Regions from separate parts of the Chengkuizengella sediminis genome, predicted to be linked through region 1. Evidence: riboswitches for the same ligand, from Rfam matches in the RefSeq annotation. Region 1 holds a riboswitch; each other region holds the start of a gene.
What was found. A riboswitch is a leader RNA that binds a small molecule or an ion and turns the genes downstream of it on or off. The one in region 1 is predicted to bind thiamine pyrophosphate.
Positions count from the first base shown of each region.

Region 1 (2,279 bases):
AGTATAGAGAAAACTTTCTTCATGATGAGCTAAACACCATGCTGCCATAATAGAGCCACCACGAGATACGATACCTGTTACCCTTTTTGCAGTCATAGGTACATATCTTAATAAAACACCTGCATGTATTGTGAAATAGTCAACACCTTGTTCAGCTTGCTCAATTAAGGTATCTCTATATACTTCCCATGTTAAGTCTTGAGCTTCACCGTTTACTTTTTCCAATGCTTGATAAATTGGGACTGTACCGATTGGAACAGGAGAATTTCGAATAATCCATTCACGTGTTGTATGTATGTCTTTTCCTGTTGACAAGTCCATAATATTATCAGCACCCCAGCGAGTTGCCCAAGTCATTTTTTCTACTTCCTCTTCAATAGATGAAGTGACAGCTGAGTTTCCGATATTTGCATTAATTTTCACATGAAAATTACGTCCAATGATCATCGGTTCACTTTCTGGGTGATTAATATTTGATGGAATAATTGCTCGACCATTTGCCACTTCGTCACGGACAAATTCAGGAGAAACATTTTCACGGATTGCAATAAACTCCATTTCTGGTGTAACCAACCCTTTTTTTGCGTAATGCATTTGAGTCACATTCTGACCTGTTTTAGCACGTAAAGGTTTACGTTTCAACCCCGGAAACACATCCACGTTTTTAATAACTTCTTCATTTAGATAACCATTATCTTCAGGTTTAATATTTCTCCCATCATATTCTTCTACATCATTTCTTTCTTTAATCCAATTCCCTCGCAGTGATGACAGACCTTTACGAATATCCGTATCATAAGCTGAGTCGGTATACGGCCCACTTGTATCATAAACTCTCACTGGTTCATTTACTTCTTCACCATAATCTGATGTAGTTGAGCTCAATGCAATTTCTCGCATTGGCACTTTGATATCCTCTCTAGACCCAGTAACATATACTTTTTTGCTCCCTGGAAATGAGGAGACAGAAATTTGATTAGTTTGATTTGACATAAGAAACCTCCTAATAGAAATGTATAAAAAAATATTACCTTATGCATGGGTTCAGAAGGTGAACAATTCTAGTTGTAGAAATTGAAATAGGTTTTTAGAAATTTCGCCAATAGTAGGTTTCTGTCATTTTAGAAAAGTAGTGAAATTAAAAGATATCGTGGAATCATTCTTTTGTGGTCATTAAGAAAATATGAAGGTATATTTTCTTGAGTATACAATCTTGCATGATTTTATTCTTTGCAATCCAATAAAAAATGACTACTTAAGGATATAAGAAGTCATGACAGAACATTCAAGAATAGACATCTTTCCTACGCTGGCATTACCCAGATCAGGTTCAACAGTCGATAGCAGAATAGCCATCCTCTCAGCCTGGTCTTCCAAGCTCCCTGCATTTATTAACTTAGTATTAACTTACCATGAACTGAATCACATTACAATAACTTTCCAAAAAACTAACAATTTTCAAGAAAAGTCACAATGTACGTTAGATATATCGCTATTAGCCTATTAAGTAAACCTCTCTTACATTGGGATATAGGTATAAATCTATTTTTATATTAAAAATGGGTGTTTGTTATAAAAAAACAGACGTTTTCATCATTTCGAATCCAATATTACTAGAATAAAATATTATATCTTACAAGAAAGGAGTAAATAACATGAGTAAATGTTGTAAAAACTTTGATCCTAATTATTTATTGTGGAATGAAGTTCCCTATGCAGGCGAAGAATTCCCACCAACTAATCCAGAGGATCCTTTAGCTGGCTCATGGCCCATGTATTATTACGATCGATGTGGTAAGAAATTTAAGATTAAACAGACTGGAGAACACATTTATTTCACGGTCAAACATCCTAATTTTATAGATTGGGGAGGTGCACAATTAGATGCTGTATATGAAACTGCAAACAACTTAGATGAATTCAAAAAACAAGTTGCAACTTATTGGGGAACAGGTGTAGCAACTAAACAATGGTTACCTGTTTTAGATATATTAGTAGATACGTATGGAGTAACTGCTCCATATGCTGCACGATTAGAATCTGCTGTATTAAGTGCTGCAAACGATGCATTTATGATTACCTGGTATTACAAATTTATGTGGTTAGTGGCGAGACCTGATCAGTATGATCAAGAATTTGCTACCCTATTATGTACACCACGTCATCCAACCTATCCGTCTGGACATGCTGCTGTAGCAGGATGTGTTACTACAATTCTAAAATACTTTTTCCCAGGGGAAGCTGCTAGATTAGATGAATTAGGTGAAGAATGTTCTTTA
Region 1 is NZ_SIJC01000009.1:79,810-82,088, reverse strand. It holds gene thiC (phosphomethylpyrimidine synthase ThiC) at 1-993, opposite strand, end outside; TPP riboswitch at 1,284-1,395, opposite strand; gene EPK97_RS16650 (vanadium-dependent haloperoxidase) at 1,656-2,279, shown strand, end outside.

Region 2 (2,279 bases), on a different contig from region 1:
AGCTGCTGCTGCGGCACCAGCAATGGACATCACGATCAGACCGCTGCGTTTGTATAATGTTGCCAGCAGTACTAGCTCTACAGCCAAACCTTGAACAAATCCGTAAATCAGTGTATCTACCCCATATTGTGATGCCATTACCATTTCAGCAGTAGCAGCTGCCATTTCGGCAATGATGGCCACACCCGGTTTACGAATAATTAGAAAAGCAACCGTTGCAGCAATATACCACATACCATAAGATAATTGTTCTAAATGTAATCCAGGTAAAGCAAAAAAATCATAAACTGATCCCCATACTCTATAAACAATACCAAATACAACAGCAATGACTATTGTAACTAAAATATCTGTTAACTTTAAACCTTTACTACTCATTCCATTCATCTCCTAGTTATATTATTCTACCCGAATTGTAGTTCGACTATCTAACCTAATTCGTTTTGTTCGATGATAACTGGCCATGTCTCTTTTTGATAAGCCATCTCCCAGAACATCAACTCATATTGACTGCTTAAAATAAAGTGCTCTTTCATTCGTTCTCGATCTGATTCAGTTACTTTTTCAGCGATATTGTCCACTAACTGAATGACCTCTTCAACTAATTCACGGAACCAGTCTCCACCATAGGTTGCAATCCATTCCTGATAAATAGGTTCCTTCGGTGTTGAACCTATGAGCTTTTCGCCAATTTCATAGTACAACCAATAACATGGCAACAAAGCAGCAATCGTGTCTCCGATATGACCAGTATGAGCTGCACGGTACATATGTGATATATATGCATAAGCCGTGGGTGCTGGTTTGAAGTTTTCTTTTTCTTCTTCAGTTATATCTAACTGAACAAAAAACGCTTTATGAAGTGATAACTCTGCTTCATTCGTTCCAATAGCATGGGATGCCATACGACTAACCGTATGTAAATCATCCGCTTGTGAAGCTGCTATGGATTGGACTCTAGCAAAATGACTTAAATAATATGAGTCTTGTAATACATAATAACGAAAACGATCCAGTGATAATGTTCCGTCAGCAATCCCTTTAACAAATGGATGTTTAAAACTCGCCTGCCAAATAGCATCCGCTTCTTTTCTTATCTGCTCAGTAAATTTCATCTCTTTTCCCGCCTTTCTTAAGTACCCCAGTAACAGTAAAGCCTTAAAATATAAAAAAACCACTCTGCTGTAGAGTGGGATTAAGACAAATTTGCACCTAAGATATTGCAATTCATCCATCCACTTCCCTACGCTAGTATTAGCTAGATCAGGTACAAGGGTTAAGGCTAAATGCCCCTCTCAGCAAATATCATTTGCACCCCTAGTGGTTACGGTATTAAATTCAAATACAACATTACTATAGTTTTTTTATTTTAACAAGGAAAAAGATTTCCAACTTATATGAATTATATTCCAACAAATCTGTGGTAAAGTTCACTTATTTGATTTTAAAATTCTAAAATTAATTCACTTTTTACGATATACTCTAGAGTTTTTATAAATGTATGTTTTTGCCTCTATCATTTTTAGCTCTCCTTGTACTAGTTATCGATATTTTCCTTTTTCTATTTTTGAAAAAGAGCTGTCTCAAGTAGAAAATGTCATTTAAAGACATCGTAATTCAATTATCATGAATTTAATTTCCTTTTGCGCGATCAACCTTCTTCTTTATTTCTTCTGTCATAAAATTCTCATAACCCTCAACATCAAGTTTTCTAAATTCTGTCACATATTCATTCCAAACATCTTCAAATTCACTAGGGTTAGAAAGCACAAGCTTAGGGAAATATCTCCTCTGAAGTTCATCCGATCTTGTGCCAAAAATTTGCTCTGGTGAACCTTGTTCCACCTGAACACTCCATGCTGGGAACCAAGGTCTCTCATCTGTGTCTGAGAACAGCTCTGCGAAGGTTCTCACACCATATTGCTTGAGTAAATTTAAATCACCTTCTGTATATCCTAATTGCACGACTTCCGCCTGAGACCCAGGAGCAACCGAATTTCCATCTGATAAAGAAGAACCTGTTCCGTAACGAGGCCAAAAGTATTCAAAATATTTAAGACCAAATGATTCCCTAAATTCTTCTGTTTCTTGATCGATTTGTTCCTTGGTTTTATAAAATCTTCCATTCTCATCGATTTCAAATGTTTCTCCTTCAATACCCCAGTTGGACAAAATTTGATTTTCATCTGTTAAAAAGTTATCGAAATATTGGATGATTTTAGCAGGGCCTTCTGCACTGACAGTAATGGCTATTCCACGATTATCTACGAAACCTGGAG
Region 2 is NZ_SIJC01000004.1:118,729-121,007, forward strand. It holds gene EPK97_RS09910 (ECF transporter S component) at 1-378, opposite strand, end outside; gene tenA (thiaminase II) at 429-1,115, opposite strand; TPP riboswitch at 1,224-1,329, opposite strand; gene EPK97_RS09920 (extracellular solute-binding protein) at 1,633-2,279, opposite strand, start outside.
Region 2: another riboswitch for thiamine pyrophosphate. It lies ahead of tenA (thiaminase II); the one in region 1 lies ahead of thiC (phosphomethylpyrimidine synthase ThiC).

Region 3 (2,279 bases), on a different contig from region 1:
GATGTTAATCAAATCGGAAAAACTATCTGTAGTAGGCCAGTTAGCTGCTGGGGTAGCTCATGAAATTCGAAATCCACTAACTTCTTTAATTGGATTTTTAAACTTAATTAAACATGGCAAGGAAATGAACAAGGAAGTTTTGGAGGTGATGACTTCAGAGCTTCACAGGATCGAATTGATTTTAAGTGAGCTGTTGGTACTTGCTAAACCGCAAGAAATTACATATAAACATAAAAACATACATAACATACTTAAGGATGTACTGACGTTAATTGAAATACAAGCCACACAAAACAATGTGAAAATACAGTTGGACATAGAAGAAAAAGTACCGTTCATTGATTGTGATGAAAACCAATTGAAACAAGTGTTCATTAATTTATTGAAAAATGCAATTGAAGCCATGCCTTCTGGAGGAAATATCTTTATTTTCGTTAAAATGAATGAAGATGAAAAAGTATTGATCAGCATTCAGGATGATGGGTGTGGGATGAATGAGGAAGAAGTATGTAAGTTAGGCGAACCTTTCTTTACGAGTAAGGAAGAAGGAACAGGTTTAGGATTCATGTTAAGTGAAAAGATGATACATAATCATAAGGGAAGCATGCATATTCATAGTATCAAAGATGTAGGAACCAGTGTGGATATTATTTTGCCTTTAACACAAGATTTGGATACATAATCGTCAATAATCGTTCATTGCCTCAACGCAAGTATTCATGTTAAGATATTGAAAGATACACTAGGGGAGCCGATCGGCTGAGATAGAATGAAATTCTGGACCCTTTGTACCTGATCTGGGTTATTCCAGCGTAGGGAAGTGAAGATGAGATGTCATATTTTAAACGAAAAAACATCAATCCACTCTTTACGAATGAAGGAGTGGATTTTTTTATGTCTGGGCGAGAATTGCATGTGATCTCGAATGGGAAGGATTCTTTACAACATTTCGCTGATATTGCGGGACAGATTCATCCCTATGTAACAGCTTTTCATATTCGAGAAAAACAAAAAAGTGCAAAAGAGCTTATGTTAGGTGTATCTTTTTTAAAAAAGAAAGGTGTCCCGCTTTCAAAAATCGTGATCAATGACCGAGTGGATGTAGCCGCTATTAGTCGTGTATCAGGGGTTCATCTGGCTTATCATAGTCTGGATGCTGAATTAGTAAAACAAACCTTTCCGAATCTTAAAGTAGGATGCTCTGTACATTCCTTAGAAGAGGCATTGTCCATGGAACAAAAACAAGTGGATTATGTCTTTTACGGTCATGTATATGAGACGGCTTCAAAACCAGGTTTACCTGGAAGAGGTTTAAATGAACTTGAAACCCTTACACAAAAGTTACAAATTCCTGTTATAGCAATAGGGGGTTTAAAACCTTCTAACATTCAAGAAGTTTTAACAGCAGGAGCTTCAGGTATTGCGGTGATGTCAGGGTTGTTGGAAGCGGAAGATCCTCTTAAGAAAGTAATAAAATATCGACAACTACTAAAGTGATCCGAATGGAGGGGAAGATCATGGTGAATCATTACGATGTTATTGTTGTAGGGGGAGGGGTCATTGGGAGCTCTGTTGCCTACAGCTTAGCAAAACGAGGGTTGAAAGTCGTCATTTTAGAAAAAGAACGACTAGCGTCACAAGCTTCACAAGCCGCCGCAGGCATGTTAGCTGCACAAGCTGAAATGACGGAAGCCGGACCTTTATTCGAACTATCTAGAAAAAGCCGAAATATGTTCCCAAAGTTAGCAGACGAGCTCAAGGATCAGAGTGGAATCGATATCGCATTAACAAATAAAGGCATGTTTAAGATCGCAGTGACAGAGGAGCAAGTGAACGAATACAAGCAAATGATCTCATTCCAACGAAAAGCAGGGGAACAGGTAGAATGGTTCACTAGAGATGAATTACGTGAAAAGGAACCTGCTTTATCTAAGGCAGTGTTAGGTGGATTATATCTTCCAAACGATGGTCATGTGTTAGCACCAGAGTTATCTCTTGCGTTTGCAAAATCAGCTGCAAAACTTGGGGTAATGATACAAGAATATACAGAAGTATTTTCGTTTATCTTAGAAAATGGTAGAGTCAAAGGTGTAAAAACAGATCAAGGTGCACTGCAAAGTGAAAATGTAATTGTGACCACAGGAGCATGGAGCCATCGATTGTTGCGAGAGACTGGAATTGAATCGTCTGATTATCCTGTAAAAGGGGAGTGCTTTTCGGTTGTATTTCAAAAACCGATACTTGAATCCACGATCTTTTCACATGGGTGTTACCTTGTA
Region 3 is NZ_SIJC01000003.1:388,155-390,433, reverse strand. It holds gene EPK97_RS08955 (sensor histidine kinase) at 1-682, shown strand, start outside; TPP riboswitch at 735-836, shown strand; gene tenI (thiazole tautomerase TenI) at 895-1,497, shown strand; gene thiO (glycine oxidase ThiO) at 1,518-2,279, shown strand, end outside.
Region 3: another riboswitch for thiamine pyrophosphate. It lies ahead of tenI (thiazole tautomerase TenI); the one in region 1 lies ahead of thiC (phosphomethylpyrimidine synthase ThiC).